DNA from 2 places in the Arthrobacter sp. B3I4 genome. Region 1 is predicted to be linked to the other one. Evidence: predicted binding sites of a transcription regulator. Region 1 holds the regulator's gene; the other holds the start of a gene.
The links. Region 1 encodes LexA, which represses DNA repair genes until DNA is damaged. Its sites were predicted from a motif close to TCGAACANNTGTTCGA; they were not measured.
Positions count from the first base shown of each region.

Region 2: the regulator LexA is predicted to act here: its motif matches at 4,712-4,727, upstream of QFZ61_RS14080 (LysM peptidoglycan-binding domain-containing protein).

Region 1 covers NZ_JAUSYK010000001.1:3,081,879-3,089,642, forward strand. The annotation lists gene hisB (imidazoleglycerol-phosphate dehydratase HisB) at 1-38, opposite strand, end outside; gene QFZ61_RS14560 (histidinol-phosphate transaminase) at 106-1,224, opposite strand; gene QFZ61_RS14565 (LysM peptidoglycan-binding domain-containing protein) at 1,281-1,643, opposite strand; gene lexA (transcriptional repressor LexA) at 2,056-2,805, shown strand; gene QFZ61_RS14575 (ATP-dependent DNA helicase) at 2,939-5,044, opposite strand; gene hflX (GTPase HflX) at 5,037-6,620, opposite strand; gene QFZ61_RS14585 (class I SAM-dependent methyltransferase) at 7,190-7,764, shown strand, end outside.
Region 2 covers NZ_JAUSYK010000001.1:2,969,613-2,977,376, forward strand. The annotation lists gene QFZ61_RS14055 (DUF3040 domain-containing protein) at 313-684, opposite strand; gene dinB (DNA polymerase IV) at 979-2,202, opposite strand; gene QFZ61_RS14065 (hypothetical protein) at 2,386-2,928, shown strand; gene QFZ61_RS14070 (polyprenyl synthetase family protein) at 2,925-4,019, shown strand; gene QFZ61_RS14075 (Rv2175c family DNA-binding protein) at 4,212-4,565, opposite strand; gene QFZ61_RS14080 (LysM peptidoglycan-binding domain-containing protein) at 4,856-6,241, shown strand; gene QFZ61_RS14085 (Stk1 family PASTA domain-containing Ser/Thr kinase) at 6,343-7,764, shown strand, end outside.

The sequences.
Region 1 (7,764 bases):
CGGGCGGTCCGGGCGCCGGCTGTTCCGGTGTTGCTCATGTGGGATGTCCTTTGGGAGAAGGCGGGCGCCCGCGAACGCCGGCGGTGTGCGTGTCCTGGGTTAAGTCTAGGCGGGCTGAACTTCCCGGCCGGCCAGGATCCGTTCGAGGGCCTCCAGAAACCGTGTGGTTTCGGTCTCAGTGCCGGCAGTGACGCGCAGGTGACCGGCAATACCGACATCCCGGATGAGCACGCCGGCGTCCAGCAGCCCCTGCCAGACGTCGTGCTGGTTCTCCAGGCCGCCGAAAAAGACGTAGTTGGAATCGGAGGCGGCGGGCTGCAGTCCCATGCGGGTCAGCTCGGAGACGATCCGGTCCCGTTGGCGCTTGATGTCCTCGACATCGGCCATCAGGGCCGTCCGGTGGCGCAGTGCGGCCAGGGCGGTGGCCTGGGTGATGGCGGAGAGGTGGTACGGCAGCCTGACCAGCCGGAGGGCGTCCGTGACCTCGGGTGCAGCTGCCATGTAACCAATCCGCGCACCGGCCAGGGCGAAGGCTTTGCTCATGGTCCGCGAGACGATCAGCCGCTCCCGGCCGGGCAGCAGCGTCAGGGCGCTGGGCGTGCCCTCGTGGGCGAACTCATGGTAGGCCTCGTCGACGATCACGACGGTCTGACTTGCCTCCCCTGCCTCGTACACGGCCTCGACGACGTCCAGTCCCAGGCCCGTGCCGGTGGGGTTGTTCGGGGAGCAGAGGAAGACGACGTTGGGCTGCAGCTCGCGGACCTGGCGGGCGGCGGATTCGGCACTGAGGCCGTAGTCCTCAACGCGCGCTCCAACGATGTACTCGGTGTCCGTGCCGGCAGCCAGCAGGGGGTACATCGAATACGTGGGAGGGAACCCGAGGGCGGTGCGTCCCGGGCCGCCGAAGGCCTGAAGGATCTGCTGAAGGACTTCGTTGGAGCCGTTGGCTGCCCAGATGTTGCCGGCCGTCAGACCGTGGCCAAGGTATTCAGCCAGCGCTTCGCGCAGTTCGGTGAACTCGCGGTCCGGGTACCGGTTCAGCCCGGCGGCCGCCTCGGTGACGGCTTCGGCAATGGCAGCCCGGACGTCGGCCGGGACGCCGTGGGTGTTCTCGTTGACGTTGAGCAGAATGGGGACGTCCAACTGGGGTGCGCCATAGGGGCGCAGCCCCCGCAAATTCGTCCGGAGGGGCAGTCGGTTGAGTCGCTCTAGCTGGTCGGTCACCCGTCTAGTTTAAGTGAGACCGGGCCCTGGCCTGAAACCGGGCGCTCCGCTTCCGCTTACTTGGCGGGAATGTAGAGCTGCTGGCCGGGGAGCACACGGGCAGCCCCGAGGTTGTTCAACTGCACGATATCGGCGACCACGTCCCGCGGATCGCGGTCCGGGGCGACGGTGCCGGCGATGGTCCACAGCGATTCGCCGGGCTGGACCGTCACTGTGACCGTCGGCGTGAGGGTCAAGCCCCCGGACGAATCAGCGGCCTTGGCCGGCGCGTTGAGGAAACCGGCAAGCGAGAGGATGAGGGCCGCGAGCAGGATCAGCGGCACGCCAAAGAAGACGAACCTTCCCCGGCGGGTCAAGCGCAACGGCGCCTGTTTCATTGCAGCCGCGGGTGCGGCGGGCCGGCGGGAACTTGAAACCATGGAATCGGAATTAGCGCTTACTGCTGACATGAACTGAGCCCTCCTGGACTGATCTGTGCCGCCCGGCGTACTCCTCGTACCTGCCGCCAACCGGCCGAACCATCTAACGCAAAACTTGAAAAGCTGATCGTTCGCACGCTTCGAATGCACAACCGAACGGTTACCCGAGCTCCGAACCGATTCTTCGAACACATATTCGAACCCTGCTGTTCTATTTTTAGCACCTATGAACGAACATTGTCGAGACTCACTAGAACAAATGTTTGAAAAACCCGAACGGCTGGCCTATTTTTGAAGCACAGGACAACCGCCTGGAACGATCAATAGCAGTTGACCAGCGGGGTCTGACATTTTTAGGACTGACTGGTCCCGGCACGCACGGCGGCCGGGGAAATGGAGAGGCGTGGCGAACATGGCAGCACAAGCCGCCGGCGGGAGGGCTCCCCAGCGCAGCCCTCAGACCAGCCGGGCGCCTAAGGGCCTTACCGTCCGGCAGAAGAAGATCCTGGAAACCATCCAGCGCTCCGTGACGGACAACGGCTACCCGCCCTCCATGCGTGAAATCGGCGACATCGTCGGACTCGCCAGCCTCTCCAGCGTCACCCACCAGCTCTCGCAGCTGGAGAAGCTGGGCTACCTGCGGCGGGACCCCAAGCGTCCGCGGGCCATGGAAGTACTCATGCCACTGACCCTCGACGAGGGAGCTACCAAGATTTCCGGGGCGGAGAAGTCGAGCGGCCTTCGCGCGGTGGGTGGCCGCGCCGTCTCCGAGCTGGCCAGCGCCACCGACACCGCGATGGTGCCGTTCGTCGGCCGAATCGCAGCGGGTGGACCGATCCTGGCGGACCAGGTGGTGGAGGACGTGATGCCCCTGCCGCGCTCACTGGTGGGCCACGGCGAATTGTTCATGCTCAAGGTGGCCGGTGACTCCATGATCGACGCCGCCATCTGCGACGGCGACTGGGTGGTCGTACGGCGCCAGAACGACGCCGTCAACGGCGACATCGTTGCCGCGCTGCTCGATGATGAGGCCACGGTCAAGACTTTCCGCCAGCGCGACGGCCACACCTGGCTGCTGCCGCAAAACACCCAGTACGAGCCCATACTCGGCGACCATGCAGTCATCATGGGCAAGGTCGTCTCGGTGCTGCGTTCGCTCTAGCCCTGTCGGGTGTCCCGCTAGCCGGAAGGCCGCCGTCCGCCCGGACGGCGGCCTTCCGCGTTTCGGCTGCGGCGGCCGCGGCTATTTGGCTGGCTGCCCGGCAGGCGCCTCCTTGGCGAGCCCGCGGCGGCGCCTATCTGGCTGGCTGCCGGGCGGGCGCTTCCTTGGCGAGGCGTTCGAGCGCGGCGAAGGCCACCGCGGGATCCGTGGTCGGCCAGAACGGCGGGAGCGCGGCCCGCAGGAAAGCACCGTACCGTTCAGTCGACAACCGGGAGTCAAGCACCGCTACGACGCCCTTGTCCGAGGTCGAGCGGATCAGCCGGCCGGCGCCCTGGGCCAGGCGGATGGCGGCGTGCGTGGCCGAAACACTCATAAAGCCGTTCCCGCCCGACTGCGCCACGGCGCGGGACCGTGCGGTCATCAGCGGGTCATCGGGCCGCGGGAACGGAATCCGGTCGATCACCACCAGCCGACAGGAGTTCCCGGGCACATCGACACCCTGCCAGAGCGACATGGTGCCGAACAGGCAGGTATCCGGTTCATCGGCGAACTGCTTCACGAGCGCCGTCATGGTGGACTCGCCCTGGCACAGGATGTTGAGCCCCAGCCGGGGCCGCATGGCATCGGCGGCTTCTTCGGCGGCACGCCGCGAGGAGAAGAGGCACAGGGCGCCCCCGCCGGAGGCCCGGATCAGCTTTTCGAGTTCATCCAGGGCCTCGGGGGACGTGCCCCGGCCCGGCTTGGGCAGGTGCCGGGCGACGTATAGGATGCCTTGCTTCGGATACTCAAAGGGTGAGCCGACGTCGACGCCGGTCCAGCTGGGCGCGCCGGGGCCGACCAGTCCCAGGCCGCCGGCGGCCGGCTCAAAAGCGGAACCGATGGCCAGGGTCGCCGAGGTGAGTACCACGGTGTGGTCGGCAAAAAGCCCCTCGCGCAGCCGTCCGGCGACGCTCAGCGGGGCAATGTTGATCAGGGCGGGCGCGGAGTCATCCGGCTGCGAGTACCCCTGCTGGGGATCAAAGCTGCTGTTCCGCGAGAACCACACCACTTCGCGGTTCTCCTTCGCTGCCAGCAGCCGTTCGCACAGTTCGAGGATCACCATCAGGCGGGAGCGCGCGAGCTGCCGGCCGCCGTCGGCCGTGGCGCTGCTGTCGCCCTTGGAGTCCGAGAGCGCAGCGCGGCAGGCGTCACGCAGCTGGTCGACGCAGTCGAGCTGCTCGTTGTTGAGCCCGTTGGGCATCAGGCCGCTGGGAACGCCTTCGATCGCGAGTTCAAGGTTGGCAGCGGCGTTGTTGAGCGCGTCCACCGTGATGCCGGTGTGCTTGCGGGCACCGGAGGCGGCTGCGTGCACCATGGCCACGGACAGTTGGCCGGACACGGCGCCGGTGACCCGGTCCTGCAGTTCGTGCGCTTCGTCCACCACGACGACGTCATACTCGGGCAGCACCGCCAGGCCTTCGAACGCGCTGACGGCCAGCATGGCGTGGTTGGTGACCACGACGTCGGCGTCGGCAGCGTTCTGCCGCGCGAGTTCACTGAAGCACTCGGCGGCCAGCGGGCATTTCTGCGCGCCGAGGCACTCCATGGAGGTGACGGAGACCTGCCGCCAGGCGCGGTCGGTCACGCCGGGCAGGAGCTCGTCGCGGTCCCCGGTCTGGGTGTCCTCGGCCCACTCGCGGAGCCGGACCACCTCTTTGCCGAGCTGCGAGGACGGCCCGCCCATGGCGGCAGCGAAGTGCGGCACCGAGGTGTCCTCGCCGAGGGAGAACAGCTGACCTTCGGACGGTTCCTCCGAGGGGAACCCGCCTTCGAGCTTGTGCCGGCAGACGTAATTGGAGCGGCCCTTGACCAGGGCGATCTTCACCGGCCGTTCCAGCGCCGGGGTGATGGTCTTGAGCAGCCGGGGCAGGTCGCGGCCGACGATCTGGGTCTGCAGTGCAAGGGTAGCGGTGGAAACCAGGGTCGGTTTGTCGCTGACCAGCGAATGGGCGATCAGTGGGATCAGGTAGGCCAGGGACTTGCCCGTTCCGGTTCCGGCCTGGACCAGCAGGTGGTCGCCGGTCTCGATGGCGCGGGCCACCTGCCGGGCCATCTCATGCTGGCCGTCGCGGCTCTGGCCGCCCATGCCGGCGACCGCCCGGTCGAGGAGTTCAACCACAAACTCCTCGCCGGACGCGCCGGACGCTTCCGGGTCTCCGGCCGAATCCGGTTCTGCTTCCGCCGCCGCTGGTTCAGTCATTGCTGATGAACGAGTCCAGCTCTGCGGCGAGTCCTTCGCGTACCATCACGACGGCACGGGTGCCGGTCTCCTCATGGTCGAGGCTGATGATCTCGGCGTCCGTCTCGTGCAGCTTGCTCAGCAGATCACCGCGGTCGTACGGGATCATCAGTTCCAGCTTGACGCTGGGCCGCGGGATGCCCTCGCTGATGGCTTTGAGCAGTTCCGGGATGCCTTCGCCGGTGCGGGCCGAGACGACGACGTGGCGCGGTTCGCGCTGCTTGAGCCGTTCGATCACGAACGGGTCTGCGGCGTCGGCTTTGTTCAGGACGATGATTTCCGGGACCTTGCGGGCGTCGACCTCGCTGAAGACCGCACGGACTGCCGCTATCTGCCCTTCCGGGTCAGGATGCGAGACGTCCACCACGTGCAGGATCAGGTCCGCGTCCGCGACTTCCTCCAGAGTGGAGCGGAAAGCTTCCACGAGCTGGGTAGGCAGCGAGCGGACAAAGCCCACGGTGTCGGCGAGGGTGTAGCCCAGGCCGTCCGGGGTTTCGGCTTTCCGGACGGTGGGATCCAGCGTGGCGAACAGGGCGTTCTCCACCAGGACGCCGGCGTCGGTCAGCCGGTTCAGCAGCGAGGACTTGCCCGCGTTGGTGTAGCCCGCGATTGCCACGGAGGGAACCGCATTACGGCGCCGGTTGGACCGCTTGGTTTCCCGGGCCGGCTTCATAGCGGCGATTTCGCGCCGCAGCTTGGCCATCCGGGTGCGGATCCGGCGGCGGTCCAGCTCGATCTTGGTCTCACCGGGGCCGCGAGAACCCATGCCCGCGCCGGCGCCGCCGACCTGGCCGCCGGCCTGGCGGGACATTGATTCGCCCCAGCCGCGCAGTCGCGGCAGCAGGTACTCCAGCTGGGCCAGTTCCACCTGCGCCTTGCCTTCGCGGCTCTTGGCGTGCTGGGCGAAGATGTCCAGGATCAAGGCGGTGCGGTCAATGACCTTGACCTTGACGATGTCCTCAAGGCTGCGGCGCTGGGAGGGGGCCAGTTCGGCGTCGACCACCACGGTGTCCGCACCGGTGGACATCACGATGTCCTTGAGCTCCTGGGCCTTGCCCGAGCCCAGGAAGGTGCCCGGGTCGGGCTTCGCGCGGCGCTGGACGAGGCCGTCTAGAACCTCGGAGCCGGCCGTCTCGGCGAGGGCGGCGAGCTCGCGCAGGGAATTCTCGGCGTCGGCGAGGGTGCCTTCCGTCCACAGCCCCGCGAGCACGACCCGCTCAAGGCGCAACTGCCGGTATTCGACTTCGGTGACATCTTCGAGCTCGGTCGAGAGGCCGGCGGTGCGGCGCAGGGCGCGGCGTTCCTCGAGGTCCTGCTGATCGCCGTCGTAGCCGCCGTGTTCCTCGTCCAGCCCGGAAATCGCTTGGGCCTTACCGAGAACAGCTTTGGATTCGCCGGGCTCCCCCGCGCGGGCGCTGCGTCCTACCTTCGGGGCGGGAGCGTCTTTGGAGAGAATCCGGTCAATGACAGCCTGGATTTCCGCAGGACTCATGTCCTGGGCGGCTGAATCGGATCCGGTGTTGGGCTGACTGGTCATGGTCTCCTTTGAAGAGTGTGCAATCTCAGAATAGTGCTGTTCGGTGCTTCTTGGCGCGGTATTCGCGCTGGGCTGACGACTGTCGGTCAACCGGGCCTCCTGGATAGCGGGGCGGTGGGGGCGCGCCCGGCTGGTCGGTGCACTGCCACCTTCACGCTAAAAAATGGCGTCGGCGGACGGTGCGGAGCTGTGTGGGAAGTGCGGCTGTTGAACGCCGCACGGTGTGGATACGGTCCGCCCCGGTATGGAGAGAAATCCGCGGCCGGCCCTGAAGATGCCAGCCGATGGAACTCAAAGTACAGCGCGCGCCGGTAGCGGCGGGAAAGCCGGAACGAGGGGTGCGCGGAGCGGAAGGTGAATACCTGCGTCGCTGCGGGGACGGGCGCTGCTCCCCAGTGACGTTGGAGACGAAACTGGGAAACGAAGGCCCGCGCCGGCTACTTGAAGTTCAAGATCATGTCATCAATAATAGCAGATTTTCTCCTGTTACCTTGGCGCCACAGGTCCGGCCCCGGGGGTTTTCCGGCCGGTTTCCCATAGCACCGAAGCTCAAACTAATCTGGCCAGTTATGGAGTCTGCACACTATTTCAGCGCCCAGCCCGCCGGGCCGTTTCCCCGCAAGCCCCTGGCCGTGGAGCTTGCCGGCGAACCGCGAAAGCTGCAGACGTCCTCTGGTATTTTCAGTCCGGACGGAATCGACAAGGGAACCGCTGTGCTGCTCGCGGATGTGCCTTCCCCGGCCCCGCTGGGGAACCTGCTGGACATCGGCTGCGGCTGGGGCCCCATTGCGCTGACCATGGCACTGAAGGCGCCGCATGCGCGGGTGGTCGCCGTGGACGTCAATGAGCGTTGCGTGACCCTGACGAATGAGAATGCCGCCCTGCTGGGGCTGGGCAACGTCACGGCCAGCTTGCCCGGGGACGTGGACCCGGACCTGCGCTTCGACACCATCTGGTCCAACCCGCCCATCCGGATCGGCAAGGACGAGCTCCACGCCCTGCTGCTGCACTGGCTGCCACGGCTCGCTCCCGGTGGCTCGGCCTGGCTGGTGGTGCAGAAGAACCTGGGTTCGGATTCACTCCAGCGCTGGCTGGCAGCCGAGCTGGACAGCAGCTTCACCGTGACCCGCGAGAGCACGTCGAA
Region 2 (7,764 bases), 110 kb from region 1:
TGAGCACAGGGAAGCCCCGGAAGTGGGGCGCAGTGGAGGGATCAACCCCGATCGACTGCCCCAGAACGGCCCTTTCAGCGCCCCTTAGCGCCCCGAAAACACTTTCGGAGCACTCGATTCCCCGGTTAACGGCAAAAGACCCGCCGAAGCGAGTCTTGTGGTTGCCTACCGGAGGCGCCTGTGGTGGAAAGTGGAGGCGCTGCCGGTGGTGCTTGGTGGAGGGCCTACCGGTGGTGAAAAGTGGAGGCGCTGCCGGTGGTGCTTAGTGGAGGGCCGGTCCCGGGAACGGAACGGCCGGCCGGCAAACACCGGTCAGGGTTCCCCCCGGTGCCTCTCGTCCCAGCGCTGTTCAAGGTTGCTCATGAAGGAACTGCGCGGCTTTCCGGGCTTGCGGCCGGCGCCGGCTGCTTTGCCCTTGCCGCTGGAACTGCGCATGGTGGCGAAGTACACGCCGCCGCCCATCACCACGAATCCCAGGACTCCCACGATAATGCTTTGCAAAGAAACGCCAAGCAACAGCAAAAGGACCCCTGCGAGGGTGCCGAGGACCCCTATGACCAGGTGACGGGTGGACCAGGAACGACCCGGGTCCGAGCCCATGGAGCTGGCAAACTTGGGATCGTCCTCGTGCAGCTGCTTCTCAAGTTGCTCCAGCAACTTCTGTTCGTGCTCCGAGAGCGGCATCACGACCTCCTTAAGTCGGCCAACGTCCGGACGTGACGCGGCCATTGTCCCTAAACCCCTAACGTCTGGGACACCCGCCTGGTTCCCGCTCCCCGCCACTGGACGAAGGGTGGATTTCCGGCTCCCCGAGAGATGTTTAGTTGGCACGACCGGCAGTCCGAACGTTCGATCCAGTCGTTCGAAATCTACGTATAAATAAGGATAGTTTGTTGCGCCCTGTTCTGGTAGACGCCGTGGCGGCAGCGGCACAAGCGGTGCTCTGCACCCGGAGCCGGGCGCAGCGCGGCGGGCAGCTCAGCCCGGGCCGGGCCCGGGGTCCAGCAGCCGGGCCGGAAGGACCGATTTGTTGCCGAACTTGCGGCTCACCCGGTCCAGCGCCTGCTCCGCGGCACGCCAGTTGTCGTCCCTGCGGTCCAGGCTGAGCTGGAGCGGAGCCTGCGCCGCTTCCTCCAGTTGCTCAGCCCTGATTCCGACCAGCCGTACCGCCATCGGCCTGGGCCCGACCGAGTCGAGCAACTGCAGGGCAACGCTGTACAGCAGTTGGGCGCTGTCCAGGGGCGTGCTCACCGTCCGGCTGCGGGTGATGGTGGAGAAATCCGCGTACCGCAGCTTCAGTGCGACAGTCCGGGCGTGCATGCCGGCGTTGCGCAGGCGCTCGGCAGTGCGGTGCGAGAGCCGCAGCAGCTCCCTGTGCAACTGCGCGTCGTCGGCGGTATCCACGGCGAAGGTCTCTTCCGCGCCGATGCTCTTTTCCAGCCGGACCGGGGTGACCGGCCGGGGGTCTATACCCCAGGACAGGCGGTAGACGTGTTCTCCGGTGGCGCCCAGGATCTTCCGCAGGGACGGCAGCGGGGTCGCGGCAACATCCGCCACCGTGCGGATTCCCATCCTGGCCAGCACCTCGACCGTCTTGGCGCCCACGCCCCAGAGCGCGCTGACCGGGAGGGTGTGCAGGTAGGGGACGGTTTCGTCGGGTCCGATGAGCAGCAGCCCGTCCGGCTTGCAGCGGGTCGAGGCGATCTTGGCGACGAACTTGCTGGCCGCGATCCCCACGGACGCCGTGATGCCCAGTTCGCCTGCGACCCGGCGCCGGATCAGCTCACCGATCTCCCGGGGCGGCCCCAGCCGCCGGATCGCGCCGCCGACGTCGAGGAAAGCCTCATCGACGCTCAAAGGTTCCACCAGATCCGTGACGGATCCGAAGATGGCCATGATCTGCCCCGAGACTTCCTGGTAGAGCTTATGGCGCGGTTCGATGACGACGGCGGAGGGGCACATCCGGGTCGCGACCGCCATGGGCATGGCCGACTTAACGCCGAACTTCCGCGCCTCGTAGGACCCGGACAGCACCACGGACCGCTCCGCCGGGTAACCAACGATCACAGGTCTGCCCTTCAGCTGCGGGCGGCTGCGGAGCTCCACCGAGACGTAGAAGGCGTCCATATCCACGTGCAGGATGCTGCTGCGCCGGAGCTCGCGAAGGTCCGCCTCGCTGTACTGGCGCGCACCTTGATTCACGCCCTGTCTATTGCTGGATTTGTCACTGGGTTGATCACTGGCTCTATTGCTGCGTTGATCGCTGCGTTGATCACTGTGTTTATCGAGATGATTCTCGCTGTCCGGCCCCACACACCAATCCTATGCGCAGGGCCTGACTAAACTGGAGGCTGCATCCGGCTCAACACCAGGAGGAACACCCCCGTGAAGGTTTTTGGAGAGCGCAACCGCGCCGCGGCAGCTGTCGCGGCCGCCGGCGCCTTGTTGGCCCTGGCAGCCTGCACCCCGGGCCAGTCGGCACCTGCCGCATCCCCGGAAGTGTCGTCGGTGACGGCGCCATCGACGGGCTCCACTGCCCAGGCCTCAACCACCGCTCCCCCCAGCCCGTCGGCCGCTCCCGGGACGTCCGCCACCGTGGGAGCCCTCGTCGCGGGGTTCCCGCAGAAACTGCTGCCGGTCATGCCCGGCGCCAAAGTCCAATCCAGCAGTTTCGATAAAACCGGGGTCCCGGCGACCGTCGCCCTGGTGGGGAAAATCGCTTCACCGGCCGCCGACGTCGTGGGCTACTACACCAAGGAACTTGAGAAGCAGGGCTTTAAGGCGGTCCCGGGCGAGACCGTCGGAACCGTCGCGTCAAAGGATTTCCTTCGCGGTGACAACGAAACCGTGAACATCGCGGTTGTGGAGGCGGCCGGGAGCTCCACGTTCACCATTGGCGCCAACGTTGCCGCTGAGTCCGTCAAGTGAGCCTCGCTGAACAACTGCGGATTGAGCAGACGGACTTTGTCGCGGCCGTAGCGGGCAAGCTCACCGACTTCCTGGGCGAGCGCGCCACAGTCATGTCCGCCATTTCCCCGGACATCGACCCGCTGATGGGGTCCATTTCCAATCTCGTCACCGGCGGCAAGCGGCTCCGCGCCCTGATGTGCTACTGGGGCTGGCGGGGCGCCGGCGGCGGCGCCGGTGCTCCCGAGGTGGTCACGGCCGGTTCCGCGCTTGAACTGTTCCAGGCCGCGGCGTTGATCCACGACGACATCATCGACCGGTCGGACACCCGCCGCGGCGGACCGAGCGTCCACCGGCGCTTCAGCGAACTGCATGCTGACCGGGGCTGGGCACTCGATCCCGAGCGCTTCGGCCATGCCGCGGCCATTCTGACCGGCGACCTGTGCCTGTCCTTCAGCGAAGAATCCTTCACCGAGATCGGCGACCGGGCAGCCTCCGGAAGCCGCGCCCGGCTGATCTTTAACCTGATGCGCGCCGAGGTCATGGCCGGGCAGTACCTGGACATCCTGGAAGAGGTTGCCGGCCCGCACCGGGACCGTGCCGGCGCCGTCAGCCGGGCGCAGTCCATCATCCGTTTCAAGTCAGCCAAGTATTCAACCGAGCATCCACTGGCCCTCGGGGGTGCGCTGGCCGGAGCAACGGATGAGCTGCTGCGCGGCTACTCGGCCTTCGCCCTGCCGCTGGGCGAGGCGTTCCAGCTCCGCGACGACGTCCTGGGGGTCTTCGGCGACCCGGTGACCACCGGCAAACCGGCGGGCGATGACCTGCGTGAGGGCAAGCGGACGGTCCTAGTCGCCTTCGCCCTGGACCAGGCTGCACCGGCTGAATCGGAGTTCATTGACGCCCGGCTGGGCGAGCCGGAACTCACCACGGAGGACGTAGAGGAGATCCGCCGCATCATCATCGACTGCGGCGCGCTGCAGGCCACCGAGTCCCTGATTGCGGAGTTCGGCCAGGCGGCTTTCGCTGCCCTCGATCTGCTGCCGCTGGACGAGCTTCCCAAGACAGCATTGCGGAAGCTCGCCGAGGCGGCAGTCAGCCGCACCGCCTAGGCCGGCCTCCAGCCGGCTGCGGGTCGGGCAGGTCGTGCGGATCCTGCGGGTCGGGCAGGTCGTGCGGACGCCGCGGGCCATGCAGGTCGTGCGGATCCTGCGGGTCGTGCGGATGCACGAAAGGCCGTGCACGGGGCCGGCGTCGGACTGCCGCTCCGTGCACGGCCCTGGCCGCGCTGCTGTTAAGGGGTGTTACCAGGCCATCGTCTGGGCCCGGCGGCGGATTTCCGTTTTCCGGCCTTCGCGGAGGGCATCGATGGGACGCCCGCGCAGCGACTCGTCCGCGGTGAACAGCCAGGTGATGAGCTCTTCGTCCGTATAGCCGGCGTCGGCGAGGACAATGATGGTGCCTTTCAAGCTTTCCACCGCGTGGCCATCCTGGATAAAAGCTGCCGGTACGGAGCGGATCCGCCGGTCCCCGACCCGCAGGGCCGCCAGAGCGCGTTCATCCAGCAGCGCGTGGACTTTCGTAATGGATACGTTCAGCAACTGGGCCACGTCGGGCAGGGGCAGCCATTCGCCTACAAGGCTTTCTACAGTACTCACGGATCAAGATTGCCATGCCGGACTGGATTGCGCCTAGTCAGCCGCGGACCGGAAATACGGGCACTGGACAGAACCGTTTTCCGCCCTTTGGTGACGCAGCCCAACTAAAGCCGCGCGACACTCCAAAAGACCCTCTTTGCGGAATGTCAAACACTTCTTGTGCTATTTCGCAATTCGTGAGAGATTCACATAGATCACATTTGTAACTGGAGTATCTAGGGTCACACTAGTAACACCAGAAACACCGGCCTGACCCGCGGCGTTGACCGCTGAGAAGAGGATCTTTCCCCATGACGACGTTCCGTTCGCCGAAGCCCACTACGAGGCCAGGCTTCCCGCTGATCGCGGCGACGACGGCGGCTTTGCCCGCCGTCGTACTTTCTTCTTTGGCGATCGCCCAGCCGGCTTCGGCCGAACCGCGCCCCCGGGCGATTCCCGCCACGCTTGCCGCGGCGATGCAGGCGCAGGCCCAGGGCTTGACCGCTCGCTCGCTGCCGTCCGTGCTGATTCCGGCCGGCTCCGTTTCGGCCGCCATCCCGACGTCGTTCCGGCCGGCCCAGGCCGCTGCTCCCGCGGAGTACACGATTGCGCGCGGTGACACGATCAGCGGGGTTGCCGGCAGGTTCGGCCTGGACACCTATGCAGTTCTGAAGCTGAACAACCTGCAGGGCAACACGGTGATCTACCCGGGCCAGAAGATCAAGCTCACCGGTTCCGCGACGGCACCGGCACCGGCTGCACCGTCGGCTCCGGCCTCCGCCCCCGCCGGCGGCAAGGTGTACACCGTGAAGTCCGGTGACACGCTGAGCGCAATCGCCGCACGGCACGGCGTCCAGCTGTCCGAGGTCTTCAACTGGAACGGGCTGAACATGCGCTCGGTGATTTACCCGGGCCAGCAGATCAAGGTCGGCGGCGGCACGTCAGCGCCCGCCGCCCCGGCCCCCGCGCCGGCCCCTGCCCCCGCTCCGGTCGCAGCCCCCGCCCCGGCTTCGGGGTCCTACACCATCAAGGCAGGCGACACCCTTTCCGGCATCGCCGCCCGGCACAGCGTGAAACTTTCCGACATCCTGTCCGCCAACCGGCTGACCATGAGCAGCGTCATCTACCCGGGCAACAAGCTGGTCATCCCCGGTGCCAGCACCGGCTCGGTCAATCCGTCGTCGAGCCAGCCGCCGGCCAAGGTGACCCCGCTGGTGCCGAACACCTTCCTCGGCTTCAGCTACCCGGACGCCGTCGTCAGCTCGGCCAACCAGAACAAGGCCCTGCTCAACGCCGCGCCGGTTCCCAGCCGTGAGCAGATGAAGCAGATTGTGGCCGACACAGCCCGCCGGATGGGAGTTGACCCCTCGCTCGCCATGGCGTTCGCGTTCCAGGAGTCCAGCTTCGACCACCGCTCGGTGTCCCCGGCCAACGCGATCGGCGCCATGCAGGTGATCCCCTCCTCGGGGCAGTGGGCCTCGGATCTCGTGGGCCGGAAACTGAACCTCCTGGACCCGTACGACAACGCCACCGCCGGCGTCGCGATCATCCGCCAGCTGGTCCGCACCAGCAAGGACCTGGATAACGCCATCGCGGGTTACTACCAGGGCCAGTATTCGGTGAGCAAGAACGGCATGTACGACGATACGAAGGTCTACGTGGCTTCGATCAAGAAACTGCAGAAACAGTTCAGCTAAACCGCAGCATCGCGCGGGGCTGAGCCCTCCGTCGCGTAACGATACGGGTCCGGATTGCATGTCAATCCGGGCCCGTTCCCGTGCAGAGAGCTTAGGATCGAATGGTGCAGGACTACACATCGGACGCTCTCGTCGGGACCCTGGTGGATAACCGGTACCTGATCCGCTCAAGGCTTGCCAGGGGCGGCATGTCCACGGTTTACCTCGCCACCGACCGGAGGCTGGAGCGGGATGTTGCGCTTAAGGTGATGCATCCCCACATGGCCGGCGACCCCCAGTTCCTGGACCGGCTGGGCCGCGAGGCCAAAGCGGCGGCCAGGCTGTCGCACCCGCACGTGGTGGGCGTGCTGGACCAGGGCGAAGACGGCCCCCTGGCGTATCTGGTGATGGAGTACATCAAGGGCCACACGCTCCGGGACGTGCTCAAGGAAAAGGGTGCCCTCACTCCGCGGCTGGCCCTGGCCCTCGTGGACCCGGTGGTGGAGGGCCTGGGGGCAGCACATGCCGCCGGCCTCATCCACCGGGACGTCAAGCCGGAGAACGTGCTCATCGCAGACGACGGCCGGATCAAGATCGGCGACTTCGGCCTCGCCCGGGCCATTACGACGACGACCAGCACCGGGGCGTTGATCGGCACCGTCGCGTATCTCTCCCCCGAGCTGGTGATGGGCCGCCAGGCCGATGCCCGAAGCGACATCTACTCGCTGGGGATCATGCTTTACGAGATGATCACCGGCCGGCAGCCCTTCGACGGGGAAGTCCCCATCCAGGTGGCATACCAGCACGTGAACTCCAGTGTGGGCGCCCCGTCCGCCCTGGTGCCCGGGCTGGCCGCCGAGCTGGACGAACTGGTGCAGTGGTGCACGGCCAACGACCCTGACAAGCGCCCGGTGGACGGCAATGCCCTGCTGTCCGAGCTGCGCCACATCCGGACCAACCTCAGCGACGCGGAGCTGGACCTGCAGCCACCCGCCGCCCTCCGGTCCGCCGCCCTTCCGCCCGCGGGCGGCGCCGTCGCAGGTACCGCGGCAGCGGCAGCAGGCGGGGCGGCAGCGGCAGCAGCTGCCCGTGGCGCCCACACCGAGCGGCTGGGCCGCACCCCGCAGCCGACCGAAGTCATCAGCCGCGGCAGCAACCCGACCACGATCCTCTCGGCCACGCCGCGCTCCAACGCCCCCCGCCCCTCCTACGAACCCGGAGCCTATGCACCCGGCGCCTACTCGCCCGGATCCAGTCGGCCCGGAACCGGCGCGTACGGGGCGCTCGCCCCGCCGGAGGAACGTGAATTCGGTGCCTCCGCCGTCGACGTCCCGTACGACCGGGCGGCCCCGGCCAGCAAACGGGCCCAGCGCAAGCAGGACCGGGACGAGGAAAAGGCCCGGCAACGGGCCGCGGCCACGCCCAGCCGGACCCTCCGCCCGGGCAACCCGAGGCGCCGGGGCCTGATCTGGATCGTGGCGCTGGTCCTCATCGCGCTGCTCGCGGCCGGTGCCGGCTGGTTCTTCGGGATGGGACCCGGCTCG